3 regions of the Streptomyces sp. FIT100 genome follow, and region 3 is predicted to be linked to each of the others. Evidence: riboswitches for the same ligand, from Rfam matches in the RefSeq annotation. Region 3 holds a riboswitch; each other region holds the start of a gene.

Region 1 (4,733 bases), 5.3 Mb from region 3:
AGCGTGAGATGGACGGAGCCGTCCTCGAAGCTGCGCCGCTGGGTGTATCCGGCGTCCGTGAAGACCTTGATCATCTTGCTGTTGGCGGGCAGCACCTCCGCCGCGAACCGCCTGATCCCCCGCTCCCGCGCGACCGCCGCGATGTGCTCGAGCAGTGTGGACGCCACACCTCTCCCCTGGTGCGCGTCCTGCACCAGGAAGGCGACCTCCGCCTCGTCCGCGGGCGCGGACGCCGCCCTTCCGGTGCCGTCGATCCGGTCGTAGCGCACGGTCGCGATGAACTCCCCGCCGACCGTCACCGCGAGCCCCACCCGGTCCACGTAGTCGTGGTGCGTGAAGCGGTGCACGTCCTTCGCGGAGAGCCGCGGGTACGGCGCGAAGAAGCGGTAGTACTTGGACTCGTCGGAGACCTGCTCGTAGAAGCTGACGAGCCGCTCGGCGTCCTCGGTGGTGATGGGCCTGATCCGGGCCGTGCCGCCGTCGCGCAGCACCACGTCTGCTTCCCAGTGGTCGGGGTACGCGTGGTCCGACGGGGTCTGCATGGGGCAAGGTTACGACCCGGACACGGGTCGCGAAGCCCGAAGTGCAGGTGCACGCTGGGTCCACGGATTCGCGGCACGGCCGTAGGCCGGTACGAGCACTCCGCAACACATGACACAATGGTCTAGACAACCCCTAGCACTTGAAGGGCATCACCATGGCTGAGCGCCGCGTCAATGTCGGCTGGGCCGAGGGCCTCCACGCCCGCCCCGCCTCCATCTTCGTCCGTGCCGCCACGGCCTCCGGCGTTCCCGTCACGATCGCCAAGGCCGACGGCACCCCGGTGAACGCCGCCTCGATGCTCGCGGTGCTCGGCCTCGGCGCGGAGGGCGGCGAGGAGATCGTCCTCGCCTCGGACGCGGACGGCGCCGAAGCCGCTCTCGACCGTCTGGCGAAGCTGGTCGCCGAGGGTCTTGAGGAGCTTCCCGAGACCGTCTGAGACGGTCGCCCGGCCATCGGCCGGCCAAGGCATGCACACGACTGAGCCGCGGCACCGGAATTCACCGGTGACCGCGGCTCCGTCGTATGCGCTCGGCGGTACACGCTCGTCCGTATGCGCTCGTCCCTATGCGCTCGTCCCTATGCGCTCGGCAAAAGCCCCGGGAAAACGAAGAAACAAAAGCGCCGACCTTTGTATACGGCGCCTTTGTTAATAGCGGACGCTCGCCGTGTTTACGGCATGTTGCGAAGTCCTCACGGCCCTCTGCGGCGCAATTCGCAGCCGGTGCGCCGCCGTCGTGCGCTCCGCGTGCAGGGTGGTGAGCGCCCGTGCCCGCTCCACGTCGCCCCGCGCGACCGCGTCCACGATGGCGCCGTGCTCGCCCCAGGACTCGACCGGCTGGGCGGGCGCCTCGACGGTGTACATCCATGCGATCTTGTGGCGGAGCTGGGTGAGCAGCGCGATCAGTCCTGGGCTGCCGGACGCCTGCGCGAGCGTCTCGTGGAACCAGCCGCCCAGCGAGCGCAGATCCTCGCCCTGGCCGCGCCGGGCCCGCTCCTGACCCAGTCTGACCAGGCCACGCAGGACCTTGAGATGCGCGTCCGTGCGTCGCTGGGCAGCGCGTGCGGCGCCGAGGGGCTCCAGCAGCAGCCGGATCTCCAGCAGGTCGGCCGCCTCCTGCTCGGTGGGCTCGGCCACACACGCGCCGGCATGCCGCCGGGTGGTGACGAACCCCTCCGACTCCAGGGTGCGCAGCGCTTCGCGCACCGGGACACGCGAGACGCCGTAGCGGCGCGCCAGCTGCTCCTCGGTGAGCCGGCTGCCGCGCTCGAAGACGCCGGAGACGATGTCGTCGCGGATCGCCGTGCATACCGAGCGCGCAGGAATGCGCATACCGAACCTCCGCCTTTTATCCGCGCGAAACCCAGCCGAAGGGTTGTCTGTTCGGTGACTCTATTGCAGCGGACCGGAATTTCCGATGGTCTACGGCGGTTCACGGTAATGCATGGATATCTTTTGGCCGGAAGACGACGAAGGAGAAGGCCCCGGGGTGGACCGAAGGCGAAGGCCCCGGGTCCGGTCGGCGTGACCGGACCCGGGGCCCCGCTGGTGTCAGTGCCGCCCGGAGCGGCCGTCAGACCCTGACGCCGTGGCCGCGCAGGTACGCGACCGGGTCGATGTCCGAGCCGTATTCGGGGCTCGTGCGGGCCTCGAAGTGGAGGTGCGGTCCGGTCGTGTTGCCGGTCGCCCCGGAGAGTCCGATCCGCTGGCCCGGGGTGACGGTCTGGCCGACCGAGACGCCGATGGAGGACAGGTGGCCGTACTGGGTGTACGTGCCGTCCTTCATACGGATCACGATGTTGTTGCCGTACGCACCGCCCCAGCCGGCCTCCACGACCTCGCCCATGCCGACGGCGACGACCGGGGTCCCGGAGGCGGCGTGGAAGTCGACACCGGTGTGGGTACCGGAGGACCAGACGGCGCCGCCGGCCTGGTAACCCGTGGAGACGTAGGAGCCGGCGACCGGGAGCGTGTAGGACATCAGGCGCTTGCGCTCGGCCTCACGGGCGGCGCGCTCCTTGGCGGCACGCGCCGCCTTGGCGCGGGCCTCCGCCTTGCGCTTCGCCTCGGCCTCGGCCTTGGCGCGGGCGGCGGCCAGATCGGCCTCCTGCTGCTGGGCGTCGGCCTGGGCGTCGATCCGGTCGGCGAGGGTGGTGTCGTCGGCGACGACGGCCTGGAGCAGGCCGGTGTCCTCGACGGCGAAGGTGTCCGTGTCGGCGGCGAGCGCCGGGGAGGCGAGGGTTCCGATGACGCCGGTGGTGGCGATGGCCGCCGCTCCGGCGATGCCCGCGCGCTTGCGCGCCAGCCGGCTCGGACCACGATGCTTCCCGGTGGCACGGGTGAACGCCATGAAGAGGCTGATCCTTTCCTTCCTTCTCGCCTACCGGGTTAGCTGACGGGTTCGGAGCAGGAAGGTCTCCTACGGGCCCCTCCGCACAGACGAAGGCGTCCGATTCACCCCAAGGGGGACATGTGGGTCCCCGGTTCCCCAGGCTCGCGCCCGACGGGGACTCGGCGATGGCTGCCCGATGCCGCGGGCGCGGCTGGTGCAACCGGCGGACAGCGCAGATGACGCTAAGCCGGTCATCTTTCAATCACCAAACGGACACCCGGAATTGTTGTTCATGCCACAGGGCAGACACGCCGTCTCGCCAACAAAACGGACATACGGAAGGGCCCCGTTGGCGCACCGCCAACGGGGCCCTTCCCTCTGCTCGGGAGCCGCTCCCCGGTCAGCCGGGATCCACTCCTCGGACAATCAGCCCGTGACGACCGTCACTTGTCCGATGCCGAGCGCCCGCACCGGCTCCGCGATCTGGGAGGCGTCACCGACGAGGACGGTGACGAGCCGGTCCACCGGGAAGGCGTTGACGGCCGCGGCCGTCGCCTCGACGGTGCCGGTCTCGGCCAGCCGGGCGTAGAGCTCCGCCTGGAAGTCGTCCGGGAGGTGCTGCTCGACCTGGTCGGCCAGCGTGCCCGCGACGGACGCCGCCGTCTCGTACTTGAGCGGGGCCACGCCCACCAGGTTCTGCACGGCGACATCGCGCTCGGCGTCCGTCAGACCCTCCGCCGCGAGGGTGCGCAGCACCTTCCACAGGTCGTCCAGAGCCGGCCCCGTGTTCGGGGTGTCGACGGAGCCGCTGATGGCGAGCATCGCCGCGCCCGTAGCCCCTCCCGGGGAAGAAGGCGCAGCGGAGCGCAGGACCTGGCCGAAGGCCCGGACCCCGTACGTGTAGCCCTTCTCCTCGCGCAGGACACGGTCCAGGCGGGAGGTGAGGGTGCCGCCCAGGCAGTACGTGCCGAGGACCTGGGCCGGCCAGACGCGGTCGTGGCGGTCCGGGCCGATACGCCCGATGAGCAGCTGCGTCTGGACCGCGCCGGGGCGGTCGACGATGACGACGCGGCCCGTGTCGTCGGCGGTGATCGGCGGCGCGGGGCGGCGCTGGGCGGCGCCGCCGGACCAGTCGCCGAGGGTGTCGGCCAGCACGGTGTCCACGTCGACACCGGTGAGGTCGCCGACGATGACGGCGGTGGCGGTGGCGGGCCGGATGTGGGCCTCGTAGAAGGCGCGCACGGCCGCGGAGTCGATGCGCTCCACGGTCTCCTCGCTGCCCTGGCGGGGCCGGGACATCCGGGAAGTGGCCGGGAAGAGCTGCTTGGAGAGCTCCTTGGCGGCGCGGCGTGCGGGGTTGGCGGTCTCGTGCGGGATCTCGTCCAGCCGGTTCTGTACGAGCCGCTCGACCTCGCTGTCCGCGAACAGGGGCGCGCGCAGGGCCTCGGCGAGCAGGCCGAGCCCCTTCGGCAGCCGGGAGACCGGCACCTCCAGGGAGACCCGCACGCCGGGGTGGTCGGCGTGCGAGTCGAGCGTGGCGCCGCAGCGCTCCAGCTCGGCCGCGAACTCCTCCGCCGTGTGCTTGTCGGTGCCCTCGGAGAGGGCGCGGGCCATGATCGTGGCGACACCGTCGAGCCCTTGGGGCTCCGCGTCCAGCGGGGCGTCGAGGAAGATCTCGACGGCGATCACCTGCTGGCCGGGGCGGTGGCAGCGCAGCACGGTCAGCCCGTTGTCGAGCGTGCCGCGCTCGGGGGCGGGGAAGGCCCACGGCTTCGCCTCGCCGGCCGTCGGCTGCGGGTGGAACTCCATGGTGGTCGCGGCAGCGTCGGTCACTGGTCCGCCCCCTCTGCGTCGTCGTTG
Region 2 (4,733 bases), 4.1 Mb from region 3:
GTTGAACCGCTTCACGGCGTTCGCGGAGCGGGCCGCCATGCCGTACGCCTCGTCCACGCGGCGCAGCGCCTGCGGGAAGGTGATCTTCTCGCGCAGCGCCAGCGCGTCGACCATCGCCTCGGCGCGCTCGCCGATGCCGCGCTTGGGCACATTGAGGATGCGGCGCAGCGGGACGTTGTCCTCGGGGTTGGCGAGGACGCGCAGGTAGGCGAGGACGTCCCGGACCTCCTTGCGCTCGTAGAAGCGCACGCCGCCGACGACCTTGTAGGGCAGGCCGACGCGGATGAAGATCTCTTCGAAGACGCGGGACTGGGCGTTCGTCCGGTAGAAGACCGCGACGTCGCCGGCCTTGGCCTCGCCCGCGTCCGTCAGCCGGTCGATCTCGTCGGCGACGAACTGGGCCTCGTCGTGCTCGGTGTCCGCGACGTAGCCGGTGATCTGGGCGCCTGCGCCCGCGTTCGTCCACAGGTTCTTGGGGCGGCGGCTCTCGTTGCGCTCGATCACCGCATTGGCGGCCGACAGGATCGTCTGCGTCGAGCGGTAGTTCTGCTCCAGCAGGATCGTCGTAGCCTCCGGGTAGTCCTCCTCGAACTGGAGGATGTTGCGGATCGTGGCGCCGCGGAAGGCGTAGATCGACTGGTCGGCGTCGCCCACGACGCACAGCTCGGCCGGGCCGAGGTCCTCGTACCCGGGGCCGACCAGCTCGCGCACCAGCGTGTACTGCGCGTGGTTGGTGTCCTGGTACTCGTCGACCAGGACGTGGCGGAACCGGCGCCGGTAGTGCTCGGCAACGTCCGGGAACGCCTGGAGCAGATGGACCGCGGTCATGATGATGTCGTCGAAGTCCAGCGCGTTGGCCTCGCGCAGCCGCGCCTGGTACATCCGGTACGCCTCTGCCAGCGTCTTCTCGAACCCGTCGGCGGCCTGGTCGGCGAAGGTCTCCTCGTCGATCAGCTCGTTCTTCAGGTTCGAGATCTTGGCGCTGAACGACTTCGGGGGGTAGCGCTTCGGATCGAGGTCGAGGTCGCGGCAGACGAGGGCCATGAGCCGCTTCGAGTCGGCGGCGTCGTAGATCGAGAAGGACGACGTGAAGCCGAGCCTCTTGCTCTCCCTGCGCAGGATGCGGACGCAGGCGCTGTGGAAGGTGGAGACCCACATGGCGTTGGCGCGCGGGCCGACGAGGTGCTCGACGCGCTCCTTCATCTCGCCCGCGGCCTTGTTGGTGAACGTGATCGCCAGTATCTGACCGGGGTGGACGTGGCGGGTCGCCAGCAGATGGGCGATCCGGTGGGTCAGCACCCGGGTCTTGCCGGAGCCGGCGCCGGCCACGATGAGCAGGGGCGAGCCGGTGTGGACGACGGCGGCGCGCTGCTGCTCGTTCAGGCCGTCGAGCAGTGCGGCCGGGTCCACGGCGGGGCGGTGCGCTCCGTCCCGGTAGTAGGCGTCCCGGGCCGGGGGCACGTCGAACTTCCCCTCGAAGAGGTCGTGCGGGACCTCCTCGCGGGGCCCGTGCTCGTCCGGCTCGTGGAGCTCGTCGTGCTCGGGCGGCGGGGGCTCCTCCGGTCCCGAGGTGCGCCGGAGGTCCGCCAGGAAGCTGTCGTCAAAGAGGCTGCTCATCGCTTTACGAGTCTAGGCCGCCGCACTGACACTCCGCCGCCGCCTTGGCGACAACAGGTCCCCTCCCGCCGCGACCGGTCCGCGGTCCGGCCTGCCGCCCGGTCCGCCGTCCGGTCCGCCGTCCGGTCCGCCGTCCGACCCCTGTCCGGCCTGCTGCCCAGCCGGCCGTGCGGCCGCTTCCGGCCGGGCACGCTGCGTGGCGCAACGACCACGGCACGCTAAGGTCACGAAAATGTATCGGACATATCGCGCATCGTCCTTCACATGGGCCCCACACTTTGGCTAGCGTGCACGCCCAGGCGGCCCGAACCCCCTTGGCGACCAACGCCGATCGGGCAGCCCACGCCGAATCCGGACTTTCCGCAAGGAAGTTCGGAACCGGGGACCCACCATGCGCAACTGGGGTGAATCGGGCCAAAGTCAACTCGGCCCGTAGGACAGCCTTCCGTTCCGTCCGAACCCGACAGCTAACCCGGTAGGCGGTCGACGGAAGGAGATGGCGGCCTTGGCGTCGCATCGCAAGACCCGTACCCGTACACGTCCCCGTACGAAATCCCCCGCCGTCGGGTTCACGACGGCCGCCCTCGCGGGCATGACCCTCCTCTCCACCCAGAGCGCCCAGGCCGAGCCGCGGCCCAGCGTCGAAGAGGTCCAGAAGAAGGTCGACGACCTCTACCGGCAGGCGGGCAGTGCGACCCAGCAGTACAACAAGGCCAAAGAGGAGACCGCGCAGCAGCGCCGCGAGGTGGGCCAGATCCTCGACGACGTCGCCAAGCGCACCGAGTCGCTGAACGAGGCGCGCCGCACGCTCGGTTCGTACGCGGCGGCGCAGTACCGGACCGGTGCGGTCACGCCGACCGCGGCGCTGCTCTTCGCCGACAGCCCGCAGGCGTACTTCGACCAGACCCATCTGATGGACCGGCTCTCCGACGAGCAGCGGGGCGCCGTCGCCGACTTCGAGAAGCAGCAGGCGGCGGCCGCGAAGCAGCGCGCCAAGGCGACGGAGAGCCTGGAGACGCTGACCGCCTCGCAGCAGTCGCTGCGCACCAGCAAGGAAGCCGTCCAGAACAAGCTCGCCGAGGCGCGGACGCTGCTGGCGGAGCTGACGGCCGAGGAGAAGGCGCGGCTCGCGGAGCTGGAGCGCAAGAAGGCCGAAGAGGCCCGCCGCAAGGCCGAGGAGAGGGCCAGAGCCGAGGCGGAGGCGAAAGCCAAGGCCGAGGCGGAGGCGGAGGCCGAGCGCCGGGCACAGGAGCAGGCGCAGCAGGAGGAAAGCGCCGGGACCGGGACCGGTTCGGGTACGGGTACCGGTACCGGCACGGGCAGCTCGACCGGCTCCGGCACCTACGCCGCCAAGGCCGAGAAGGTCCTCGCCTTCGCCCGCGCCCAGATCGGCAAGCCGTACGTCTGGGGCGCGACCGGGCCCAGCTCGTTCGACTGCTCCGGCCTCACCCAGGCCGCGTGGAAGGAGGCCGGCGTCGAGCTGCCCCGCACCACGTGGGACCAGGTCGAGGTCGGCACGCGCGTCGCCACGGCGGACCTGCTCCCCGGTGACCTGGTCTTCTTCTACGACGACATCAGCCACGTCGGCATCTACATAGGCGACGGCAAGATGATCCACGCGCCGAAGCCGGGCACGAACGTCCGCGAGGAGTCGATCTACTACATGCCGATCTACGGGAGCGTCCGACCGGCCTGACGCCCTGTCGTGCGCGAGACGCGTGACTGACCCCCGGCCGCGGGCGGCCGGGGGTCAGTCACGTCTCCGGACGGGCTCGGTCACGTTCCCGGCCGGGTGTCACGTCCACAACGTCGCGATGCTGCAATTCCCGGGGGACAACCCCCGGACCCCCGGCCCGGTGTCACGTCCACAACGTCGCAATGCTGCAATTCCCGGGGGACAACCTCCGGCCCCCCGGCCGGACGTCACGTCCACAACGTCGCAATGAAAATGTTCGCCAGCGTCAGGCCGCCCACCGCCGCGAACGCGCCCTTGCCCACCGTCTCCTCGTCCCGCTTGACGTAGACCAGGGCGAGGATCACCACCAGCACCGCCAGCTTGATCCCGACCTTCAGGTTGTTCACCGCCTGGTCGTCGGCCTGGTTGAGCCCCACCAGCGCCACGCCCGTGACCAGCATGGTCAGCGCACCGTGCAGCATCGCGGGCGTGAAGCGCGCCGTTCCCTCGCCCATCGACTTCATCTGGGTCAGGAAGCCGCCGAGCAGCGCCGCGATACCGATGATGTGCAGGGCGACAAAGACATTGATGAGTACGTCCATGGCACCGGAGCCTAGCCGCACGGTCCGAAAGCGACCCCGGCGGTCCGACTCCCGCCAATAACGGTCATGGTGGCGCCTCGCCCCGCCCGGCAGGTTTAGCGTCCTCCCCCAGGTGACCGACTCCCCACCGCCGCCGGCAGCAGGGCGGAACGGTCGGCCACCACGCCGATGGATCCGGCGGCGGTCCGCCTCCCCTGGGCGGTCCGCCGCCGGACCGTACCGCACGATCCACCTGCCGGACTCCGGAAGGACTGGCCCCTCGTGGCAGCGCACCGCAAACCCAAGCAGCAGCGCACGTTCGGCGGATCGGCCGGGCGCACCGCGCTCACCCTCGCGCTGGCCGGTGCCGCGACCGCCACCGCCTTCGACGGCTCCGGGCACGCCGAGCCGCGCCCCACCCCCGAGCAGTTGAAGGCGAAGGCCGACAAGCTCTACCAGGAGGCGGAGGAGGCCACCGAGAAGTACAACGGCGCCAAGGAGGCCGCCGGCCGGGCCCGGAAGGCGGCGGAGGAGCTGCGCGACGAGGCGGCACGGCGTACGGAACGGCTCAACGCCTCCCGCAACGCGCTGGGTTCGATAGCCACCGCGCAGTACCGGGCCGGCGGTCTCGACCCCGCCGTGCAGCTCGCCCTCGCCGCCGACCCGGACAGCTATCTGGCCGGCGCGGAGCTGGTCGAGCGGGCCGGGGCCCGGCAGGCGGCCACGGTCACCGGGATCCAGCAGCAGGCGCGGGAGCTGGCGCAGCTGCGCACGGAGGCGGGCGAGCGGCTCGCCGAACTTCAGGCGCACCAGGCGGAACTGGCCCGGCACCGCACGACGGTACGGCGCAAACTCGCCGC
Region 3 (4,733 bases):
GTGGCGGTCATCCGTTGAGCCACCGGAATCACCGCGATCGCCGCGACCATCGCCTTCCCTTTGAACGTCGCGACGCTGCTGGTGGGATTCGGCGAGATCAGGCGGCACAGGCGCGCGGCCGGCAGCCGGAATCCTGAACGGCAATGGACAGCGACGGTACCGAAGACCTGCCCACGCTGGTGGACCAGGCCTTCCAGGCCCTGCACGGCTGAGCCGACCACACCCCGAGAGCCGCAGGCGCGGGGAGGACGGCCCCGACGCCGCGCAGCCGCCACTCCCCCGGGCTTCCTGCCCCCTCCACCCCACAGCGCAACTCCCTCACCATAATTATCTGTACGTCCTGTACATTTTTTACAGAGACTCGCGCCCCGAGGAGAGGTACGCCATGAACCGGCCTTCCGCCCGCTACGTCCTGCCCGAGCTGACCGAGCGCACCAGCTCCGGCTTCCGCTCGCTCGACCCGTACTCGAAGCTCCTGCAGGAGCGGATCGTCTTCCTCGGCAGCGCCGTCGACGACACCTCGGCCAACGACCTCATCGCCCAGTTCCTGTACCTCGAGTACGACGCCCCTGACCAGGACATCAGCCTCTACATCAACTCGCCTGGCGGCAGCGTCAGCGCCATGACGTCGATCTACGACACCATGCAGGTGGTGAGGTGCGACATCGCGACGACCTGCCTCGGCCAGGCCGCCTCCACCGCCGCCGTCCTGCTCGCGGCCGGCACGCCCGGCAAGCGCATGGCCCTGCCCGGCGCCCGGGTGGTCGTCCAGCAGCCCGCGCTGCCCGAGCCCGTACAGGGACAGCCGACCGATCTGGACATCCAGGCGCGGGAGTTGCTGCGGCTGCGCGATCAGATCACCACGATCCTCGCTCGCCACACGGGTCACAGCTCCGGGCGTGTCGCCGCCGACCTCGAACGCGACACGGTGTTCAATGCCCAAGCGGCCAGGGATTACGGTCTGATCGATCACATCATCAAGAACCGCAAGGCGTCCGCCGCTTCGCCGCTGGTGCGGTGACGGCCCGTGCTGCCTCCGGAGCCTCCACCGCTGCCCGCACTGACGCGCGCCGAAAGCGAGTTCATCGACTGCTGGCTCGAAGTCGTCGACCAGCTGGGACGGATCAATCCGGCCCGGGCCACCCGCACCTACGGCGCGCTGCGCGCCGCACAGGCGCTGGCCGTTCGGGCGGCCGCACTCCGCGACTCGCTCGCTCTGATGCACGCACGGGGCGAGAACGAGCTGCACACGCCCACATTGGCCCGTGCCCTGCGGGTGTTGGACGGGGAGCGGCGCGCCGCGCGGATCACCCTCCCGCCCGAGTCCACGAGTTGACGCCGCGGCACCCCGACGCGCCGTGGCGGCGCGCCACGCTGGGCCACAAGGCGTACGAGTGGGTGTCGCCCATCCGGGGCAGACGTGGCATCGGCTTGCGTGGCTGCGAGTTGCGCCGCAGGTTGGTCCATCCGGTGGAGTCGGCCGTTCCGTTGCTGGTACGGCGCTCGTTCCCGCGCCACTCGACCTCGGCCGAACGGCCGTCTCCACTCGAACGGATCAGCCGTGAGGAGCCTCACATATCGTCGTTTCCAACCAGAAATCCGGCACGGAATGAGTCAAGATCCCTGGGACGACAAGCCCCCGCCACCACGGCGGGGCGGTCCGGGCGGACGCCGAGTCCTGCCGCCGCACCGGATGCCTGGTCGACATGAAGTGCTTCGGCAGGAGTGGAGGACCCATGCAGTACGGGCCGGCCGCCACCCGCGACCGGTCCTCGGGGTGAAGCCGCTTCCGCGGCCGGGCGTCTTCGCAGGCCCGAACCCGACAGGTCATCCTTCACAGGCGGCTGACGAAGGGTTGCGCATGGCTGCGCAGACACAACTTCCGTCCCTGCTGTCCCGGACGGGTGCCGTTTCGGCTCTGACCATCGCCGCCGTCGGCGGCTCCTTGCTCGTACCGGGCGGCACGGCGGAGGCCCACGCCGCCTCGGGACACGCGGCGAAGGCCCTCAAGGTGGCCGCGTCGAAGAGGGGATCCCCGTACCGGTGGGGCGCCACGGGCCCGAACCGGTTCGACTGCTCCGGGCTGACGCAGTACGCCTTCAAGAGGGCCGGCAAGCGCCTGCCGCGTACGGCCCAGGCCCAGTACAACCGCACCCGCCACATCCCCGCCTCCCGCCGCAGCGTCGGCGACCTGGTGTTCTTCCACTGGGGCGGCGCCGTGTACCACGTGGGGATCTACGCCGGCCACGGAAAGATGTGGCACTCCCCCAAGACCGGTTCCGTCGTGAAGCTGAGCAAGATCTGGGCCAAGAACGTCCGGTACGGCCGCGTCCGCTGACCCTCGTGGTCGGCCGGCAGGCCGCAAGCCGCAAGCCGAGGAGACCGGCATGTTCCGCGGGGTACGGGCAACTCGTACGGTATGCCCGACACCGACCCCCGTACCCCGCGGAACGATCCCCCTCCGGACGGCACCGGGGAGCTCCCCCCGGACGGCACCGAGCGTGACGAGACCGAGCCCGAGCGGGCCGACCGCAACTTCGCCGAGCTGCTCCAGGAGCTGCGGGTCACCCAGACGGGCGTGCAGATCCTGTTCGCCTTCCTGCTGACCATCGCCTTCACGGCCGCGTTCCCCCGGCTCGACTCCTTCCAGCGCGGCACGTACGTGACCACGCTGCTGCTGTCCGTGCTGGCCGCGGTGCTGTTCACGGCGCCCGCCGCGGTCCATCGCGGCCTGTTCCGGCAGGGCGCCAAACCGGAGATCGTGACGGTCTCCTCGCGACTGGCCGCTGCCGGCCTCGCGGTCCTCGCGCCGGCGCTCGCCTCCGCGGTGCTGCTGGTCGTCGACGTCGTGCACGGCACGCCCGAAGGCATCGTCACCGCCGTGGCGACGCTGCTCGTCTGCGCCGTGCTCTGGGGAGTCCTGCCCGCGATGATACGGCGGAGGCTCAAAGGGTCGGCGGACCCGTCACCGGGGCCGGACCGAGAGCGGTCGGGGTCCGTCCGCTGACGCCGCACGGCACACGCCGCACGGCACACGGGCGGGCGGGGTCACGCCCGAGATGTGCGGCCACCGCCTCGGATACGGGGCCGCCGCCCCCTGAGGCGCCGCCGCCCCCGTACGTCAACCGCCGGAAGGCCCCGGGAACGGTGTCCACGGAAGGGCGATCCACACCGTCTTGCCGCCCTCGGGGGTCGGGGTCACCGACAGGCGGCCGCCGTACTCCGCGGTGAGCCAGCGGATGATGACCATGCCGCGGCCGTTGTCCTGCTGGACCGCGGCCGGGAGGCGCTGGGGCCAGCGGGGGTGGCTGTCGGTGACGCCGATGCGCAGCTGCTCGTCGCGTACCAGGCGGAGGGCGACGGTGAAGGTCGGCGACTGGCCGAAGGTGTGCTGCACCGCGTTGGTGGCGAGTTCGGAGACGATCAGCCGGACGGTGTCCGCGGTGTCCGCCTCCCCGGGGAGGCCCCATTCGGCGAGGACGCCGCTGACGTACCTCCGCGCGGCGGAGACCGAGGCGGGATCGCTCGGCAGAGTGACGGAGGCTTCCTGGAGGTCTGCCATGGCGAGCTGTCCCTTTCCCACCGGGGCCGGTTGCCGGTACGTGGCGACACGCAGCGGATGAGGAGCCGGCGCGGCCTCGGATTGCGCTGGGCGCCAGACTGCCACCCTTGCCACCGCCGTTGGAGGCGATCCACCCGGGTATGCAGGGATCTGTCGCTCGAAGCGGTGAACTCTGCGACGCGAGAGCGTATTTGGCCGCACGCCCGGTGGCCCCGGGTCGCCCTGCCCTGCCCCGGGCTGCCCTGCCATGCGCGGGCCGCGGCTCGCGCGGGGACTCCATCGGCCGGGCGGCACGGGCGGGTTCGGCGCGCACGCCGGACAGCTCGACCCTGCCGGAGCTGCTCCGGGCGCCGACTCCGCGCGTGCGGTGGCGCGTTCGGCGCCGGACGGGACGCCTCCGGCGGCCTTGGACTCGCTGGTGGAGGTGGGGCCCGACCGGGTTCAGCGGGGCGGTGCGGCCCGAAGGATCACGCCGACGGCGTCGTCGATCTGCCGGTCGGTGAGGTCGGCCCGCGCGGTGAGCCGGATCCGGGAGATGCCGTCCGGGACGGACGGGGGCCGGAAGCAGCCCACGGCCAGCCCGCCGGCCCGGCAGTCCGCGGCCCATCGCACGGCCGCCTCGGGCGACGGCGCCTGTACGGAGACGACCGCCGCGTCCGGGCGTGCCGCGGTCAGCCCGGCGTCCGTCAGCCGCTCGTACAGCGTGGTGGCGACGGTGCGCGCCCGCCCGGCGAGCTCCGGTTCCCGGCGCAGCAGCCGCAGACTCGCGAGTGCCGCGCCCGCGGCGGCCGGGGCGAGGCCGGTGTCGAAGATGAACGTGCGGGCGGCGTTGACGAGATGGTCGACGACCCGCGCCGGGCCGAGGACGGCACCGCCCTGGCTGCCGAGGGACTTGGAGAGGGTGAGCGTGGCCACGACACCCGTCGAGCCCGCGAGGCCCGCGGCGTGCAGCGCGCCCCGGCCGCCGTCGCCGAGCACCCCGAAGCCGTGCGCGTCGTCGACGACCAGTGCGGCGCCATGGGCGCCGCACACGTCGGCGAGGTCCGTGAGCGGAGCGGCGTCGCCGTCCACCGAGAAGACCGAGTCGCTGACGACGAGGGCGCGCCGTCCCGGATCGGCGTCGAGCGTCTTGCGTACGGCCTCGGGGTCGGCGTGCGGCACGACGGCCGTC

The links. A riboswitch is a leader RNA that binds a small molecule or an ion and turns the genes downstream of it on or off. The one in region 3 is predicted to bind cyclic di-AMP.
Region 1: linked by a shared signal. The riboswitch ahead of KK483_RS27215 (M23 family metallopeptidase) and the one ahead of KK483_RS03105 (C40 family peptidase) in region 3 are both predicted to bind cyclic di-AMP.
Region 2: linked by a shared signal. The riboswitch ahead of KK483_RS21895 (C40 family peptidase) and the one ahead of KK483_RS03105 (C40 family peptidase) in region 3 are both predicted to bind cyclic di-AMP.

What each region holds. Positions count from the first base shown of each region.
Region 1 covers NZ_CP075715.1:6,040,540-6,045,272, reverse strand. The annotation lists gene KK483_RS27230 (bifunctional GNAT family N-acetyltransferase/acetate--CoA ligase family protein) at 1-542, opposite strand, end outside; gene KK483_RS27225 (HPr family phosphocarrier protein) at 698-979, shown strand; gene KK483_RS27220 (GntR family transcriptional regulator) at 1,190-1,873, opposite strand; gene KK483_RS27215 (M23 family metallopeptidase) at 2,115-2,891, opposite strand; cyclic di-AMP (ydaO/yuaA leader) riboswitch at 2,904-3,068, opposite strand; gene KK483_RS27210 (pitrilysin family protein) at 3,300-4,682, opposite strand; gene KK483_RS27205 (pitrilysin family protein) at 4,703-4,733, opposite strand, start outside.
Region 2 covers NZ_CP075715.1:4,822,171-4,826,903, reverse strand. The annotation lists gene pcrA (DNA helicase PcrA) at 1-1,617, opposite strand, end outside; cyclic di-AMP (ydaO/yuaA leader) riboswitch at 1,951-2,115, shown strand; gene KK483_RS21895 (C40 family peptidase) at 2,114-3,313, shown strand; gene KK483_RS21890 (hypothetical protein) at 3,541-3,894, opposite strand; gene KK483_RS21885 (C40 family peptidase) at 4,156-4,733, shown strand, end outside.
Region 3 covers NZ_CP075715.1:743,817-748,549, forward strand. The annotation lists gene KK483_RS03090 (hypothetical protein) at 1-206, opposite strand, end outside; gene KK483_RS03095 (ClpP family protease) at 386-1,021, shown strand; gene KK483_RS03100 (hypothetical protein) at 1,028-1,336, shown strand; cyclic di-AMP (ydaO/yuaA leader) riboswitch at 1,703-1,858, shown strand; gene KK483_RS03105 (C40 family peptidase) at 1,862-2,338, shown strand; gene KK483_RS03110 (DUF6328 family protein) at 2,420-3,007, shown strand; gene KK483_RS03115 (ATP-binding protein) at 3,122-3,562, opposite strand; gene KK483_RS03120 (8-amino-7-oxononanoate synthase) at 4,004-4,733, opposite strand, start outside.